2 regions of the Actinomadura sp. 6N118 genome follow, and region 2 is predicted to be linked to the other one. Evidence: riboswitches for the same ligand, from Rfam matches in the RefSeq annotation. Region 2 holds a riboswitch; the other holds the start of a gene.

Region 1 (9,062 bases), on a different contig from region 2:
CACACCATGGAGGACCGCGCCGCACGCTTCGGCCTCCAGACCATGTGCGAGGCCGGGGGCCTGGCCAACGCCACCGTCCTCGAACTCCTCTGACCCGACCCTCCACTGCGCGCGAGGTCGGTCGGAGAACCCAACCGACCTCGCCTAGGCTGGCTGCCATGCCCACCCACCCGTCGAAGCCCGCCCACGCATCGAAGAAGGACGCATCGAAGAAGGACGCGCAACCGCGTGAGTGTTCCGTCGCCGATGCCCTGCAGATCGTGGGTGAACGGTGGACGCTCCTGGTGATCCGCGAGTTGCTCTACGGCGTCCGCCGCTTCGACGGGATCGCGCGCAACACCGGGGCGTCCCGCGACATCCTCACGGCGCGGCTGCGCAAGCTGGAGGGCGCGGACATCATCCGCCGCGAGCTCTACAACGAGCATCCTGCCCGGTACGAGTACCACCTCACCCCGGCGGGGCGTGAGCTGAGCGATGTCCTGTCCGTGCTCATGAAGTGGGGGGACCGTCACGTCAACGCCGCGGATCCACCCGTCCGCTGGATCCACACGTGCGGCGAAGTGCTCGATCCGGTCGTCGTCTGCAGCCACTGCGGAAGGCCCGCTCGTGACGGCGGCACCCCGACCGGGCGCGGCGCGCTAGCTCAACTCACATAGCTGGCTCAACTCACATGAAAGGTGAACGTCACGTCCTGCGGAGAGCCCTTTGACTGCGGCAGTCCTTGGATGTGGACCGTAGCCTTGCCCGCCCGCACGGGGGCCACAGCCCACTCCGTGTAGCCCGGATCGACGATGTAGTTGACCTGGTTCAGCCGTACGGATCCACCGAGGACCCTCGGCTCCTGCCAGACCCACCCATGGCTCAGCCGGATGCTCAGCCCAGGCGAGCGAACGGTCACCTCCCGCCCGCTATCCCGCTCAGTAAGGACCGTGCTGTTAGGCGCAGAGGTGCCTGGTGCAGAGCTGCCCGGTGCGGAGCTGCCCGGTGCGGAGGTGGCGGGAGCCGGGGTAGTGGGAGCAGCGGTGGCGGGCGCCGAGGCGGCGGGCGCGGACTGGGGTGTGGTTGCGGTCTCGTCCCCGCCAGAACAGCCCAGAACGCCAGCGCAAGCGATGAGCAGTACTGCTGGAAGCGGGGACCGCATGGCGCCCAATGTAATCCCTGGACGAGATGACCACCACGCTCCGACCCGGCCGTCCTGATCCCCTCGCAATGCAAATGCCGTGGTTAAACATACCAAAATGGTATCGCTACCAATTGGCCGATGCCGGGATAAAAAAATGATCTTGGGTCTTGTATTCTCAAGAATGCCGCTCCTAGACTCGCCACAACCGGCAAGATCATCAACACGGCGAGAGGATGCATTCATGAATTACCGCCGTCTCAGCCTTGTGACCATGACGTCAATCGCGGTTGGTGCGGCCACCATCGTTCCGGCCGTTCAGGCCAGTGCGACGCCGGCCGCTCCCCATACGACAGCCAAGAGCTCCGCCAATAGCTCCGCCAAGAGCTCTGCCAAGGCCAGTGCAGATTCCACGGTCAGGATCCAGCAGAGGTCCAGCTCCAAGTGCAAGTCGCCCAAGGGCAAGAAGATCAACGTCTCCTACCAGCCGGGCTGGTTGAGCACCACGTTCTACTTCAACAACCACTGCAAGCAGAGGCGCGCATTCAAGGTCATGGGCGTCACCGGCCAGAAGCCTCCCAAATTCGGCACGGTTGCGTGTATTGCGGTGAACGCCAAGACGAAGGGGCGCAAGAAGGTCCGGCACCCCGGATACTCCGTCACGCACATCAAGTTCATCAAGAAGTGCTAGCGCACTGACGGGCTCGCCTGTCCGAACGCGCTCATGGCCGCCTTCAAGCAGTTGAAGGCGGCCATGTGGCGTCTATCCCGCGGTCAGCACTCGATGACGTTTACTGCAAGGCCGCCTCTTGAGGTCTCTTTGTATTTGTCGAGCATGTCGCGGCCGGTGTCGCGCATGGTCTTGATGGCCTTGTCCAGGGAGACGAAATGGCTGCCGTCGCCGCGGAGGGCTATGCGGGTGGCGCTGATGGCCTTGTTGGCGCCTACCGCGTTGCGTTCGATGCAGGGGATCTGTACCAGGCCGCCGATGGGGTCGCACGTCAGGCCCAGGTTGTGCTCGATGCCGATCTCGGCGGCGTTCTCCACCTGGGCAGGGGTGCCGCCCATGACCTCGGTGAGGCCGGCGGCGGCCATGGAGCAGGCGGAGCCCACTTCGCCCTGGCAGCCGACTTCGGCGCCTGAGATCGAGGCGTTCTGCTTGAAGAGGACGCCGATGGCGCCGGCGGTGAGGAGGAAGCGGACCACTCCTTCGTCGGACGCGCCGGGGACGAACTTCGCGTAGTAGTGCAGGACTGCGGGGATGATCCCGGCGGCGCCGTTGGTCGGGGCTGTGACGATCCGGCCTCCGGCGGCGTTCTCCTCGTTCACGGCCAGGGCGAAGAGGGTCACCCAGTCCATGACATGGAGGGGGTCGGAGGGTTCCTCGCAGGTGAGCTGGCGGTGCAGTTGGGGCGCGCGGCGGCGGACCTTGAGTCCGCCGGGCAGGAGACCCTCTTGGGTGCAGCCTCGGGTGACGCACTGCTGCATGACGCGCCAGAGAACGATGAGGTTCTGTTTGATTTCCTGCTCGGTGCGGCCGAAGGCCTTCTCGTTCTCCATCATGAGGGCGGAGATGGAGAGGCCTGTTTCGTGGCAGCGGTCCAGGAGCTCGACGGCGGTGTCGAACGGGTGGGGGAGGGCCGTGTCGTCAGACTTGATGCGGTCGGCGCCGGTGGCGTTCTCGTCCACGATGAAGCCGCCGCCGACCGAGTAGAAGACCTTGCTGCGGAGCTCGTGGCCGTCCTGGGAGTACGCGGTGAAGCGCATGCCGTTGGGATGGCCGGGGAGCGATTTCTTACGTTCGAAGATCAGGTGCTCGTTGACCACGAAGGGGATCTCATGGTGCTTGAAGAGGGTCAGGGTGCCGCTTTCGCGGATCGCCTTCAGGCGGGCGTCCACTGAGTCGACGTCTACCAGTTCGGGTTTGTCGCCCTCCAGGCCGAGGATGACGGCCTTGTCGCTGCCGTGGCCCTTGCCGGTGAGGCCCAGCGAGCCGTAGAGGGTGACGTGGACGGTCGCCGTCTTCTCCAGGATGCCGTCGCGGTCGAGGCCGCGGGCGAAGCGGTGGGCGGCGGCCATCGGGCCGCCGGTGTGCGAGGAGGACGGGCCGATCCCGATTTTGAAGAGGTCGAAAACGCTGATCGCCATGGGTGCCACCTCGTTGTAGCGGCTCCCCGCCGGGTGGCCCGGCGGGGAGTCTGCGCACTACAGGTTGGGATACAGCTACAGGTTGGGGTACAGGGGGTGCTTGCCTGCCAGCGCCTTGACGCGGGCCGACAGCACCTCGGAGTCGAACGACGGCTGGAGGGCCAGGGCGATGACGTCCGCCACTTCGCGGAAGTCGTCGGAACCGAAGCCCCGGGTGGCCAGCGCGGGTGTGCCGATGCGAAGACCCGAGGTCACCATCGGCGGGCGCGGGTCGTTCGGCACCGCGTTGCGGTTGACGGTGATGCCGATGGAGTGCAGGCGGTCTTCGGCGTCGCGGCCGGTCAGCTCGGATTCCACCAGGTCGACCAGGACGAGATGGACGTCGGTGCCGCCGGTGAGGACCTGCACGCCTGCCTTGGCCGAGTCTTCGGCGAGCAGGCGGTCGGCCAGGATCTTGGCGCCGTCGATGGTGCGCTGTTGACGGGCCTTGAACTCGGGTGAGCCGGCGAGCTTGAGGGCCACGGCCTTGGCTGCGATCACGTGCTCCAGCGGCCCGCCCTGCATGCCGGGGAAGACCGCGGAGTTGACCTTCTTGCCGTACTCCTCGCGGGCGAGGATCAGGCCGCCCCGGGGACCGCCGAGGGTCTTGTGGGTGGTGGTCGTCACGATGTCGGCATGCGGGACGGGCGACGGGTGCAGCCCGGCGGCGACGAGGCCGGCGAAGTGCGCCATGTCGACCATCAGGAGGGCGCCCACGGAGTCGGCGATCTCGCGGAAGGCCGGAAAGTCGAGCTGGCGGGGGTACGCGGACCAGCCTGCGACGATCATCTTGGGGCGGTGCTCGGCGGCCAGGGACGCGACCTCGTCCATGTCGACCAGGCCGTCCCCGGAACGCACGTGATAGGGCACCACGTTCAGGGTCTTGCCCGAGTAGTTGAGCCGCATGCCGTGCGTCAGGTGCCCGCCGTGCGCCAGGTCGAGGCCGAGGATCGTGTCGCCCTGCTGCAGCATCGCGAAGTAGACCGCGGTGTTGGCCTGCGCCCCGCTGTGCGGCTGGACGTTGGCGTGCTCGGCGCCGAACAGCTCCTTGGCCCGGTCGATGGCCAGCTGCTCGGTGACGTCGACGTATTCGCAACCGCCGTAGTAGCGCTTGCCGGGGTATCCCTCGGCGTACTTGTTGGTGAGAACGGAGCCCTGGGCTTCGAGGACGGAGACCGGGGCGAAGTTCTCCGAGGCGATCATCTCGAGGGTCGACTGCTGCCGGTGCAGCTCCTGGGCGACCGCCTCGGCGACCTCGGGGTCGACCGCTGCCAGCGGGTCGTTCAGGATGGTCATGCTCAGCTCTCCTCGATCAGCTTGGTGTAGGCCTCGGCGTCGAGCAGGTCGCCCGGCTCGTCGCTGACGCGGACCTTGAAGATCCAGCCCTCGCCGTACGGGTCGTCGTTGATGACCTTGGGCTCGTCGATCACGGCGGAGTTGATCGCGGTGATCTCGCCGCTGACGGGGGAGTATAGATCGCTGACCGACTTGGTCGACTCGACCTCGCCGCAGGCCTCGCCCGCCTCGACGGTGTCGCCCTCGCCGGAGCTCAGCTCCAGGTAGACGATCTCGCCGAGCGCGTCCGCGGCGTGCTGGGTGATGCCGACCGTGACGATGCCGGCCTCGCTCTCAAGGCCGGACACCCACTCGTGCTCTTCGCTGTAACGGAGCTGCTCCGGAACGCTCACGATGTTTCTTCTCCCAGATTCAGGTCTCAGTGAGGACTCGGGTCTACAGGTCTCAGGAACGCTTGTAGAACGGCAGGGTGACCACGTCGACAGGTTCCTGCCGGCCGCGGACGTCCACCGCGAGTTCGGTCTCCGTGACGCCGCTGTCGACGTACGCCATGGCGATCGGCTTGCCCAGTGTGGGTGACGGCGCCCCGCTCGTCACGACTCCGCACGGCGTGCCGTCGGACGTGACGACCTGGTAGCCCTTCCTGGGTGCTCGCCGGCCGCGCGCGACCAGCCCTACCAGCGTACGACCCGGAGGTGTCTGGGCCTGCGCGGCCAGGGCGGCCTTGCCGACGAAGTCGCCCGGCTTGTCCAGCTTGACGACTCGGCCGAGGCCCGCCTCGTACGGCGAGGTCTCGGCGGTCAGCTCGTTGCCGTACAGGGGCATGCCCGCCTCAAGCCGCAACGTGTCACGCGAGGAGAGCCCGCACGGAACGACCCCTTCGACCTCGGCCAGCGCCCGCCAGAGAGCGACGGCGTCCCCGGAGTCGACGAACAGCTCGAAGCCGTCCTCGCCGGTGTAGCCCGTCCGCGCGAGCAGCGCGTCGACCCCCGCCACCTTGGCCGCGAAGATCGCGTAGTACTTGAGCTCAGGCAGCGGCGCGTCGGTGAACCCGGCGAGGATCTCCTGCGCCTTGGGTCCCTGCAGGGCGATGAGGGCGTACGCGTCGGAACGGTCGTCGACCCGCGCCTCGAACCCCTCCGCCCGCTCGACCAGCGCGTCCCGGACCACCGCGACGTTGGCCGCGTTGGCAACGACCATCCACGTCTCGTCCGCCAGCCGGTAGACGATCAGGTCGTCGAGCACGCCGCCGTCCGGCGCGCAGATCATCGTGTAGCGCGCCTTGCCCACCGCCATCGGCGACAAGTTGCCGACGAGCGCGTGGTCCAGGGCGGCCCCGGCCTGGGGCCCGCTGAGGAAGATCTCGCCCATGTGGGAGAGATCGAAGAGCCCCGCGCCGGTGCGCACCGCGGCGTGCTCGGCCGTCTCGCTCGCGTACCGCAGCGGCATGAGGTAGCCGGCGAAGTCGACGAGGTTCGCCCCGAGGCCGGAATGGACGTCGAAGAGCGGCGTCTTCTTGGGGTTGGCGGACATTGGGTCGGCTCCTTGTTCGCGGGCGCGCGTGATCTCCATGGTCCCACTCGCGCACCGGGCTCGGCGGTGCCTCCCCCTCTGTCATCGGCGCCTGAGAGCTTCACCCCGAGGGGCTTTCACCTTCGGCGGGGGACCAGGGGTCCCCGCTTTCCAGAGGTCGCCTCGTCCGTGCGGTCCGTGGGCCTGAGAGGTTCCGGGGAGGATTTGCTCCTTCGGCGTCCCTGGCCGGCTGCCAGGGCACTCTCCCGCACGGGATCATCGGCTGCGCCCCAGGCTAGCAGCGCTTTATGTCCCGGACCACTGGTCAGACCGGGGTGACGTAGGCGCCAGAGATGCCGCCGTCCACCAGGAACTCCGAGGCGGTGATGAACGAGGCGTCGTCGGAGGCCAGGAAGGCCACGGAGGCGGCGATCTCGGTGGCTTCGGCGAAGCGTCCGGCAGGGATGTGGACCAGGCGGCGCTCGGCGCGTTCGGGGTCCTTCGCGAAGAGCTCCTGGAGAAGGGGAGTGTTGACAGGGCCCGGGCAGAGGGCGTTCACGCGGATGCCCTCACGGGCGAACTGGACGCCCAGCTCGCGCGACATGGCCAGCACGCCGCCCTTGGAGGCGGTGTAGGAGATCTGCGAGGTGGCCGCACCCATGACCGCCACGAACGAGGCGGTGTTGATGATCGAGCCCTTGCCCTGCTCGCGCATGTACGGGATCACGTGCTTGCAGCACAGGTAGACACTCGTGAGGTTGACGTCCTGGACGCGCTTCCAGGCGTCCAGGCCGGTCTCCAGGATCGAGTCGTCGTCCGGCGGGGAGATGCCGGCGTTGTTGAACGCGACGTCGATGCGCCCGTAGGCGTCGTGGGCCGCCTTGTAGAGCGCCTCCACCTCCGCCTCGGACGTGACGTCCACCTTGACGAAGAGGCCGTCGATCTCGGTCGCGGCGGCCTTCCCCGCGGCCTCGTCGAGGTCGGCGATCACGACCTTGGCGCCCTCCTCGGCGAAGCGCCGGGCGGTCGCCAGGCCGATCCCGCTGGCCCCGCCGGTCACGACGGCCACGCGGTCCTGCAAGCGCTGCATCTCTCTCCTCGGTCTATAGGGATTCAGGGTGGCGGTTCAGTCTGTGGCGATGAAGACGTTCTTGGTCTCGGTGAAGGAGTCCAGGGCGTCCGGGCCGAGCTCGCGGCCGAGGCCGGACTGCTTGAACCCGCCGAACGGGGTCCAGTAGCGGACGGCCGAGTGGGAGTTGACCGACAGGTTCCCGGCCTCGACGCCGCGGGCCATGCGGATGCCGCGGCCCAGGTCGCGCGTCCAGATCGAGCCCGCCAGGCCGTACGGGGTGTCGTTGGCGATCCGGACGGCGTCGGCCTCGTCGTCGAACGGGACGACGGTCACGACCGGCCCGAAGACCTCCTCGTGCCAGGCGGGGAGGGTGTCGTAGGCGGGCGTGGCCAGGACGGTGGGCGGGAACCAGAAGCCGGGGCCGCCGGGCGCCGTCCCCCGGAAGGCCACGGCGTCCTCGGGGACGTACGAGGTGACCTTGGTGCGGTGGGCTGCGCTGATGAGCGGGCCGACCTCGGTCTTCGGATCCCCCGGATCACCGACGACGACGTTCTGGACGGCGGGTTCGAGGAGCTCCATGAAGCGGTCGTAGGCGGTGCGTTCGACCAGGATGCGAGAACGCGCGCAGCAGTCCTGCCCCGCGTTGTCGAAGACGGCGTACGGCGCCGTGGCCGCGGCCTTCTCGAGGTCGGCGTCGGCGAAGACGATGTTGGCGTTCTTGCCGCCGAGCTCCAGCGTCACCCGCTTCACCTGGCGGCCGGCGGCCGCCATGATCTGCGTGCCGACGCGGGTGGAGCCGGTGAAGACGATCTTCTGGACGTCCGGATGCTCGACCAGCCGGGCCCCGGCGACCGGACCGGCGCCGGGCAGGATCTGGAGGACGCCCTCGGGGATGCCCGCCTCCAGAGCCAGCTCGCCGATCCGCCGGGCGGTCAGCGGGGTCAGCTCGGCGGGCTTGACGATGACGGCGTTGCCCGCCGCGAGGGCGGGCGCCATGCCCCACGCCAGGATCGGCATGGGGAAGTTCCACGGCACGATCACGCCGACGACGCCGAGCGGCTCGGCGAACGTCACGTCCAGGCCGCCCGGCACGGGGATCTGCCGCCCGAACTGCCGTTCCGGCGCCGCCGCGTAGTACGTGAGGACGTCGCGGACGTTGCCGGCCTCCCAGCGGGCCTGGCCGATCGGGTGTCCCGCGTTGGCGACCTCCAGCGCGGCGAGCTCGTCGACATGGGCGTCCACGGTGGCGGCGAAGGCACGAAGGAGCCGGGCCCGGTCGTCCGGTGCCACGGACCGCCACATCTGAAATGCCCGTTTGGCGCATTCCACAGTGGCGTCGGTCTCCGCGGCCGACGCCAGCCGCACGGTCTCGACGATCTTCTCGGTCGCCGGGTTGATCACATCGAAGTCGGTCATGGTCCCTCGGTCGCCCTCCCGATCAGCTGCTCGTCCCGATCACAGGCGTTCGAAGCCGCGGCGCAGCTCCCAGTCGGTGATCGCCCGGTCGTAGGCGTCCAGCTCGACCCGGGCGTAGTTGGCGTAGTGGTCGACGACCTCCTTGCCGAAGGCCTCCTGGGCCAGCGCGCTGCGGTTCCAGTCGTCGGCCGCGTGGCGCAGCGTCCCGACGACGGTCTCCGCCTCGCTGGCGTAGGCGTTCCCGGTGTACGCGTCCTCAAGCGGCAGCTCGTTCTCGATGCCGTGCAACCCGGCGGCGATCAACCCCGCGACCGCGAGGTAGGGATTGACGTCGCCGCCGGGAACACGGTTCTCGATGCGGAGGGACGGGCCGTGGCCGACGAGCCGGAGCGCGCAGGTGCGGTTGTCCACCCCCCACTTGATCGCCGTCGGCGCGAACGAGCCCGGCTGGTAGCGCTT
Region 2 (9,062 bases):
CCTGTCGATCTGGCCGCCCTCGCCGCCGACGCCGTCGCGGACGCCGGCGCGGTGGAACCCGACCGTCCGCTCACGCTGGAGGCGGACGGGCCCGTCGCCGTCCTGGGTGACGCCGAACGGCTGCGGCAGGTGCTCGGGAACCTCCTCGTCAACGTCCGGCGGCACACCCCAGCCGGGACAGCCGCCACCGTCCACGCCGGCGTCGCGGGAGGCCAGGCCTTCGTCGAGGTCGCCGACACCGGGCCTGGCCTCACCGCGGAGCAGTGCGCCAAGGTGTTCGAACGTTTCTACCGGGCGGACGAGGCCCGGACGCGTGATCACGGCGGGGCGGGGCTGGGGCTCTCGATCGTCGCCGCCGTCGCCGAGGCGCACGGCGGCACGGCGACGGCGCGTTCCGAGCCGGGCGGCGGCGCCGCGTTCCGTGTCACCTTCCCCGCCGCACCGCCCGCTTCCCCGCCGTCGGAGAGCCGCATTCCATGACAATTCCATGACAGGGGCGCTCAACATTTCCGGCGGCGTGGTCAAGGCGCTCCCAACCCGGCGCGAGCACGACGTCACCCCGCGTACCAGACTCACCATCCGCGCGGTACGGTCGAGGTGAGGGGCAACGGGGTTGGTGATCGAGTCTCGTCCGCGCGGCGGCGTAGACCTGCGATCATTATCGAAGGTAGCTTGAGGAGATCGGCTCCCCGATCCAGTTGACCCCTCGGGCAATACCCGCGTAAGTTGCGGCGACCGTCGTGTTGGAGGACGGGGAGTCGGACCGTGGTCGGGGGCGGGTCCCCGGCGTGGGTTGGTAAAGGATGCGCGTGGCGCAGGCGGCCCTCGTGAGAGCGAGGGGCCAGCGGCACGCCGATGGTAGGAGGCCGAGCCGATCGATGCCGAGCGTCTACTGCACGCAGTGCGGTCACGCCAACCCGGATGATGCCCGCTTCTGCTCCAACTGCGGCACTCCGCTGACGCGGACCGCCACGCCTCCTTCCCCTGCGCCCCAGCAGCCGCCACCGCCGGCCTACCGCGAGTCGCCGGGCGAGTCGACGTCGACGATCTCGATCGGCGGCTTCGAGGCCCTCGACACCGATCAGAGCACCGAGGAGCCCGTCGGCCCGGACCAGGTCGCCGTCGAGGCCCTGCCTCCCGGCACCGCGCTGCTGGTGGTCAAGCGCGGGCCCAACGCCGGCAGCCGCTTCCTGCTCGACAAGGAGCGCACGTCGGCGGGGCGCCACCCGGAGAGCGACATCTTCCTGGACGACGTGACCGTGTCCCGCCGGCACGCCGAGTTCGCCCGTCAGGGCGGCAGCTTCTCGGTCCGGGACGTGGGCAGCCTCAACGGCACCTACGTCAACCGGCAGCGGATCGACTCGGCCGGCCTGTCGGGCGGCGACGAGGTCCAGATCGGCAAGTTCCGGCTCGTGTTCCTGACCAATCCGCAGCACGGGTGACCGGACGGCCGCACGCGGGGTGACGGGCGGCACGCCGGGCGGGCGGCCGCCACGGGGACGAGGGGAGGAGCCATGAACGCGCAGCCGGCCCGTGCCCTGATGACGATCGGGGACGTTCTGGGCCTGCTCAGGGCCGACTTCCCCGACGTCACCATCTCCAAGATCCGCTTCCTGGAGGCGGAGGGCCTGATCGAGCCGCAGCGCAGCCCCTCCGGATACCGCAAGTTCGGCGAGACCGACGTCGAGCGGCTGCGGTTCATCCTCGCCGCCCAGCGTGACCACTATCTGCCACTGCGGGTGATCAAGCAGCGGCTGGACGCCCGGGACCGCGGTGAGGCCCCGCCGTCCCTGGAGGCGGCCCGGCATGTTCCGGCGCAGGAACGCCGCCCCCGCACGCTCGTGGCGGCGGACACGGGTGCCCCGGAGCCCGCCGTGCGCCTCACCCGGCGCCAGCTCCTGGACGGCGCCGGGATCGACGAGGACCTGCTGAGCAACCTGGAGGACTACGGGCTGGTGACCCGCGCGGGCGCCCACTACGACGGCGAGGCTCTCACGATCGCCCGCGCCGCCGCCGCCCTCGGGTCGTTCGGCGTCGAGGTCCGCAATCTGCGGGCCCTCAAGGCCGCCGCCGACCGGCAGGTCGGCCTCATCGAACAGGTGATCGCACCCCAGCTGCGCCGCCGCAGCCCCGGCGCGCACGAGCAGGCGGCCGAGGCGGCCCGTGAGATCGCCGATTTGTCGGTCCGGCTGCACGCTGCGCTGCTGGCCACAGGGCTGCGCGAAAGCCTTGACCCCTGATCATGGACTCGCCGGAGGTTATTGCCGCGCCGTCCGCGCGCCCCCGTGTCGGGGGTCGGGTGTACGTTGGCTACAAGGTTCGGTCAGAAATCGATCTGGGCAATTGGTGATCGAGACAGCGAGGACCAGCAGGGAGCCGCAGTGAAGCAGATGGAGGTCGTCGGCGTCCGGGTCGAGATGCCCTCCAATCAGCCGATCGTCCTGTTGAAGGAGACGGACGGGGATCGTTACCTGCCCATCTGGATCGGGGCGGTGGAGGCGACCGCGATCGCCTTCGCCCAGCAGGGCGTGCTGCCGGCACGCCCGCTCACCCATGACCTCTTCCGCGACGTTCTCGACGCCCTGAGCGTCCAGCTGCGCACGGTCAACATCATCGCGCTGCGCGAAGGCATCTTCTTCGCGGACCTGGTGTTCTCCAACGGCGTCGAGGTGAGCGCCCGCCCCTCCGACTCGATCGCCCTGGCCCTGCGCACCGGGGCCACCATCTTCGCCAGCGAGGACGTCCTCGAAGAGGCCGGGGTCGCCATCCCCGACGAGCAGGAGGACGAGGTCGAGAAGTTCCGCGAATTCCTCGACACCATCACCCCTGAGGACTTCGGGAGAGCGGGCTAGCGTCCGAGGCCGAACAGCGGTCCTCCGGGTTAGGTAAAGCTTTTTGGGCATGCAAGGTCATGCCCGGTTCCGAGTGATCTTGCATTGCTGGTGAGGGTCCTGTTTCCGCTGGGTAATCACCTGGGTAGGAGTACATGGGGTGCGGGGTGCGCAATTTGCCCACGTGAAGCCGGTTCATCCGGGCATGCGACGCGCCGACGACGAACGTTGACCACACCCTGACCGGCACCTACCGTGCTGGTGGAACACCCGTGGTGTAATTCGTCAAACCCCCTTGACGGAGCGCGGCGGGCTGATAGAAGCCGGAGGTCCGCGTGGCGGTGAGCAGCGGCGAGGGCAAGGCGACCCCCGATAGGCACATGGCGTCTCGGCGTGCCGGAGAGCAGGGACTGCTCTTCGACACCGAGGTGTCGTCGCCGCCCGAGGATGTCGGCTACCGCGGGCCGACCGCGTGCTCCGCGGCCGGGATCACCTACCGGCAGCTGGACTACTGGGCACGCACGGGGCTCGTCGAGCCGAGTGTGCGGGCCGCGCACGGTTCGGGCAGCCAGCGGCTCTACAGTTTCCGCGACATCCTCGTCCTCAAGGTCGTCAAACGGCTCCTGGACACGGGTGTGTCGTTGCAGCAGATCCGGACCGCGGTGACGCACCTGCGGGACCGGGGGGTCAACGATCTGGCCCAGATCACGCTCATGAGCGACGGCGTCAGCGTGTACGAGTGCACGTCGGCCGACGAGGTCGTGGATCTGCTCCAGGGCGGCCAGGGCGTCTTCGGCATCGCCCTCGGGCGGGTCTGGCAGGAGGTCGAAGGCAGCCTCGCGGAGCTGCCGGGGGAACGAGCCGTGACCGACGATGACGACGATCAACCGCACGACGAGCTGGCGCATCGTCGGCGCGTGCGCAAGACGGGTTAGATCGCTTCCTTGCGCTGCAGGTAGGCGAACGCGGCCCAGCCCGGGAGCACCGGGAACCACAGCGTCTGCAAGCGGTAGAGCAGCACGGCCGACGCCGCGGTCTCGGCGCTGAGGCCGGCCAGGGTCAGCGCCAGGGTCAGTGCCCCTTCGACGGCGCCGAGGCCGCCGGGAGTGGGCGCGGCCGAGCCGACCGCGTTGGCGGTCAGGAAGACCACGATCACCGTGGTGAGCGGCAGCTCACCGCCGAAGGCGCGGATGCAGCTGTCCAGGCAGATCACGAAGCCGGCGCTGAGCAGGACGATGCCGCCCATCCCCGTGATCATCTTCTTGGGCGACTGGAGCACGTCCACCAGCCGGGGCACGACGCCGGAGAACATGTTCTTCAGCCGTGCCGTGAGGAAGCGCCGCACCTTGGGGATGGTGAGCGCGATCCCGGCGACGACGGCGAGCGCCAGCAGGACGATGACGATCATCCGGGACGGCGCCAGGTCCTTGGTGGCGTTCGTCGTCGAGCCGGTGAGGAAGCCGAAGAGGACCAGCAGCAGGATGTGGGTGGCCATGCCCATCAGCTGGGAGGCGCCCACGCTGGCCACCGCCGGCCCGGGACGGACCCCGGAGCGCTGGAGGTAGCGGGTGTTGAGCGCCACGCCCGCGACGGCGGCCGGGGCCACCAGCTTCACGAACGACGCGGCCAGCTGCACCAGGACCGTGCGCCAGAGCGGGAGCGGCTCGGGCACGAAGCCGATGAGCATCCAGGCGGCGGCCACGTAGGTGGCGGCCGCCGCGGCCAGGCCGGCCGCTGCCCACCACCACTCGGCCGCCGACAGCAGATTGCCGAGATCGACGCTGCTGAGCTGGGGGATGATGATGTAGGCCGCGAAGGAGAGGGCCACGATGCTGACGATCGTGCGGGGGCGGAAACGCTCCAGCCGGATCGGCGGGGCCTCGCCCTCGGGCTTCAGGCGCAGGATCTGCTCGCGGATGCGGGTCAGGAGATCCTTGTCGTGCCGCAGCGCGGCCCGGGTCGCGCGGGTGAGGGCGACCCGCTGGAGCATCGGCACGACCCCGGCCAGGGTGCCGTCGCCGAGGATGGGTGAGGCGGTCGCGACCGCGCGTTCCGGCCCGACGCGCAGGGCGAGCGTGGTGAGGAGCTGGGCCAGGTCGAGGCGCAGCGCCAGGTCACCGGCGGCGACCTCGCCGACGCGCAGGTGGATCAGATGCGCCCGGCCTTCGGTGATCTGGATGGCCTCGCCCTCCAGCCGGCGGTGGGCGAGGCGCCCCGCCTGGAGCCGCTGGAACTGGCGCCAGATGTCGGCCAGGAGCTCGTCGGTGATCTCGTCGTCGGCGAGCGTGTTGAGGGTGCGGCCCGAGACGTGCTCGTACGCGAGCAGGGCGGCCTCGGTGCCCACCTCGGAGGTCCCCAGCAGGCGGGGCGTCCGGGCGTTGGCGGCGTTGACCGCGTACGCCATCAGGGATTCCTGCTCCAGTGACCGGCGCAGCGACCGCAGCGCGCGGCGGGGCGTCGCGGCGCGGAGCCGGACCAGGCGCCACACCCGGTAGAAGAGCCCGGCGGTCTGCTGGTCGCGGTCCAGGACGGTGACCCGCAGTTGCCATTCGCCCTGGGGGAGAGGGCGGCCGGCGGCCTGCTCGACCGCCACGTCGTAGGCGCGGGGCTCGTCGGCCGGAGTCGGGACACGGCGGGCGTGGAGAGGTGTGAAGCCCAGCCTGGCCAGGGCGATCATGACCGCGGTGCCGGGCGGGCGGGGGTTGGGCGTGCCGACGGCGTACAGCGTGCCGTGGCCGATGGCCCGGCCGAGGAAGTAGGTGGCCGCCAGCGCGGCCACGGAGGCGTACAGGGCCGTCAGCCCGGTCAGCGCCGCCAGCCCGATCATCGCCCAGGTGGCGGCCTGCCAGCGCGTCCGGCCGGCCATGCCCACGGCCGTGACGAACGCGATGACCGGGGTGATGTCGGTGTGCACGGGCGCGGTGTCGGTGCCGCCCCAGATGAGGGAGTCCAGGACGCCGCCGGGGGCCGCGGGGACCACCCAGTCGTCCAGGACGATGGTGAGGCCGAAAGCGATCACCGCCGCCAGCAGGGCGATCGCGACCCGTACCCCGTCCTTGTGGAACAGGCGCTCGATCGCGAACGCCACCGGCACGGCCAGCACACCGAAGCTGGAGACCAGCGTGGCCATGGTCAGCAGGAACCGCGGGGCATGCGTGGTGCCCCCGACGATGTCGCTCTGCAGACCGGTCGTGGTGCCCTTGGCGATCGAGACCAGCAGCAGGATCGCGGCGAGCCCGGCGACGGCGGCCAGGAAACGGATGGCGTCGACCGGGCGGCGGATCCGGTCGGGCCCGGCGGGCTCGTCCACGGGCACGCCGACGGCGGCGCCCTGCCTGGGCTCGGGCGCCTCACTCCGGGCCTCGGGAACGCCCTCTGTTGTGCCGTGCGTCACGCCCTGTGTCATGCCGCACCACCGTCCGGAACTCTCACTGTGATCAGCGTCCCAGAACCGGCGCCGCCTCGTCGAGCGGGGCATGCCGTCCTGCCCCGCGCAGCCCCACCCGACTCGCCTATTGGTCTCGCCCCCTGGCTCCCGGCCGCCCGTGGCTCTGTGAGCTGTGGATATCGTACTCACCGTCCAGCGCGGCCGATCATGGGCCCGGACTGCGGACCGCGGGCCGCGCGCCGCCGGACCGCGGGCCGCGTCGATCGTTTCCGTCCTCTTTGGATAGAGTTCCCTTAGGACATGCCGTCGACCCTGTGCGGGAGAGACTCCACGCCGCCAGCGTGGAGCGCCGAAGGGGCAACCTCCCCGGAACCTCTCAGGCAAAAGGACCGCTGGGCGAGGCACCTCTGGAAAGCAGGCGTCGTCCCCTCGATGGAGGGGTTGACGTCTCACCGAAGGGGAAACCCCGTTCCGCGGGTGAAGCTCTCAGGTGCCGATGACAGAGGGGGAGACCGGCCATCGGGCCAGCGCGGGCCGATGGTGGCCCTGAGCGACCGCAGCAGCCCAGGAGGATTCCCCTATGACCGCCCAGTACTTCGCCCCGGTGGCGTCGCCGCAACACCCACGGTCCACGTTCGCCGACCGGCACATCGGCCCGTCCCCCGACGACCAGTCCCGGATGCTGGCGGCCATCGGCTATTCGAGCGCCGAGGCGCTGATGGACGACGCGGTGCCCGCCGTCATCAGGACCGGCCGGCCGCTGGACCTGCCGGCGGCGCTGAGCGAGCCGCAGGCCCTCGCGCGGCTGCGCGAGCTGGCCGTGAAGAACACCGTCGTCCGCTCCATGATCGGCCTTGGCTACCACGGCACGCACACGCCGGGCGTCATCCTGCGCAACGTCCTGGAGAACCCCGGCTGGTACACCGCCTACACCCCGTACCAGCCCGAGATCTCCCAAGGGCGGCTGGAGGCGCTGCTCAACTTCCAGACCGTGGTGAGCGACCTGACGGGGCTGCCGGTCGCCAACGCCTCGCTGCTGGACGAGGGGACCGCCGCGGCCGAGGCCATGGCCCTCGCGCACCGGGTCTCCAAGCGCAAGGACCCGGGTTCCTTCCTGGTCGACGCCGACGCGCTGCCGCAGACGATCGAGGTGATCCGGACCCGCGCCGTCCCGCTCGGCATCGAGGTGGTCACCGCCGACCTGTCCGGCGGCCTGCCCGAGGGCGACTTCTTCGGGGTGCTCCTGCAGTACCCGGGCGCCTCCGGCGCGGTGCGCGACCTGGAGCCGGTCACCGCCGCCGCCCACGAGCGCGGCGCCCGGGTCGTCGTCGCGGCCGACCTGCTCGCGCTGACTCTGCTGCGACCGCCGGGCGAGTCGGGTGCCGACATCGTCGTCGGCTCGTCGCAGCGGTTCGGCGTCCCGTACGGCTTCGGCGGCCCGCACGCCGGTTACATGGCCGTCGGCGAGGGCATCCAGCGGCAGCTGCCGGGCCGCCTGGTCGGCGTGTCCGTCGACGCGGACGGCGCCCCCGCCTACCGGCTGGCGCTGCAGACCCGCGAGCAGCACATCCGGCGCGAAAAGGCGACCAGCAACATCTGCACCGCCCAGGTGCTGCTCGCCGTCATGGCGAGCATGTACGCGGTCTACCACGGCCCCGAGGGCCTGGCAGCCATCGCCGAACGGACGCACGGGCACGCCGCCGAGATCGCCGCCGGGCTCCGCCGGGCGGGTGCCGAGGTCGTCCACGACACCTTCTTCGACACCGTCCTCGCGCGGGTGCCCGGCCGGGCCCGGGAGATCCTCGCCAAGGCCCTGGAGAACGGCCGCAACCTGCGCCTGGTCGACGACGACCACCTCGCGATCGCGTGTGACGAGACCACCGACGCCTCCGACGTGGCCGCGGTGCTCGCCGCGTTCGGCCTGGGCGAGGCGCCGTCGGAGACGGTCGCACAGGTGATCCCCGAGGGGCTGCGCCGGGAGAGCCCGTACCTCACCCACCCGGTGTTCCACGCGCACCGCTCCGAGACCGCGATGTTGCGCTACCTGCGCAGGCTGCAGGACCGCGACATCGCGCTGGACCGGTCGATGATCCCGCTCGGCTCCTGCACGATGAAGCTGAACGCCACCACCGAGATGGAGCCGATCACCTGGCCCGAGTTCGCGGACATCCACCCGTTCGCGCCCGTCGAGCAGGTCCAGGGATATCTGGAGCTGATCGGTGAGCTGGAGGACTGGCTCGCCGAGCTCACCGGCTACGCGCGGGTGTCGGTCCAGCCGAACGCCGGGTCGCAGGGCGAGCTGGCCGGGCTCCTGGCCATCCGCGGCTACCACGCCTCCCGCGGCGACCAGGACCGGACCATCTGCCTGATCCCGTCCTCGGCGCACGGCACCAACGCCGCCAGCGCCGTCATGGCGGGCATGAAGGTCGTCGTCGTCAAGTGCGACGACCAGGGCAACATCGATCTGGACGACCTGCACGCCAAGATCGGCAAGCACCGCGGGCAGCTCGCCGCGATCATGGTGACCTACCCCTCCACGCACGGCGTCTTCGAGGAGACCATCGCGGACGTGTGCAAGGCCGTGCACGACGCGGGCGGCCAGGTCTACGTCGACGGCGCCAACCTCAACGCGCTGGTGGGCCTGGCCCGGCCGGGCGAGTTCGGCTCCGACGTCTCCCACCTCAACCTGCACAAGACGTTCTGCATCCCGCACGGCGGCGGCGGTCCCGGCGTCGGCCCGGTCGGCGTGCGCGAGCACCTGGTGCCGTTCCTGCCCAGCCACCCGCTGCGGGCGGAGGCGGGACCCCAGGAGACCGGTGTCGGGCCGATCTCGGCCGCGCCGT

Evidence for each region. Region 2 has a riboswitch for glycine ahead of gcvP (aminomethyl-transferring glycine dehydrogenase). Riboswitches for the same ligand answer to the same signal wherever they lie in the genome.
Region 1: linked by a shared signal. The riboswitch ahead of gcvT (glycine cleavage system aminomethyltransferase GcvT) and the one ahead of gcvP (aminomethyl-transferring glycine dehydrogenase) in region 2 are both predicted to bind glycine.

What each region holds. Positions count from the first base shown of each region.
Region 1 is NZ_JBIRAZ010000006.1:237,812-246,873, forward strand. Features, by position in the region: gene ACH34W_RS17500 (thiolase family protein) at 1-93, shown strand, start outside; gene ACH34W_RS17505 (winged helix-turn-helix transcriptional regulator) at 159-656, shown strand; gene ACH34W_RS17510 (hypothetical protein) at 662-898, opposite strand; gene ACH34W_RS17515 (hypothetical protein) at 936-1,106, opposite strand; gene ACH34W_RS17520 (hypothetical protein) at 1,395-1,811, shown strand; gene ACH34W_RS17525 (L-serine ammonia-lyase) at 1,895-3,268, opposite strand; gene glyA (serine hydroxymethyltransferase) at 3,344-4,603, opposite strand; gene gcvH (glycine cleavage system protein GcvH) at 4,606-4,995, opposite strand; gene gcvT (glycine cleavage system aminomethyltransferase GcvT) at 5,048-6,136, opposite strand; glycine riboswitch at 6,298-6,394, opposite strand; gene ACH34W_RS17545 (3-oxoacyl-ACP reductase) at 6,441-7,205, opposite strand; gene ACH34W_RS17550 (aldehyde dehydrogenase family protein) at 7,242-8,603, opposite strand; gene ACH34W_RS17555 (glutamine synthetase family protein) at 8,643-9,062, opposite strand, start outside.
Region 2 is NZ_JBIRAZ010000013.1:220,672-229,733, forward strand. Features, by position in the region: gene ACH34W_RS31605 (sensor histidine kinase) at 1-480, shown strand, start outside; gene ACH34W_RS31610 (FHA domain-containing protein) at 879-1,442, shown strand; gene ACH34W_RS31615 (MerR family transcriptional regulator) at 1,515-2,240, shown strand; gene ACH34W_RS31620 (bifunctional nuclease family protein) at 2,382-2,852, shown strand; gene ACH34W_RS31625 (MerR family transcriptional regulator) at 3,167-3,766, shown strand; gene ACH34W_RS31630 (YbhN family protein) at 3,763-6,237, opposite strand; glycine riboswitch at 6,527-6,621, shown strand; glycine riboswitch at 6,622-6,731, shown strand; gene gcvP (aminomethyl-transferring glycine dehydrogenase) at 6,800-9,062, shown strand, end outside.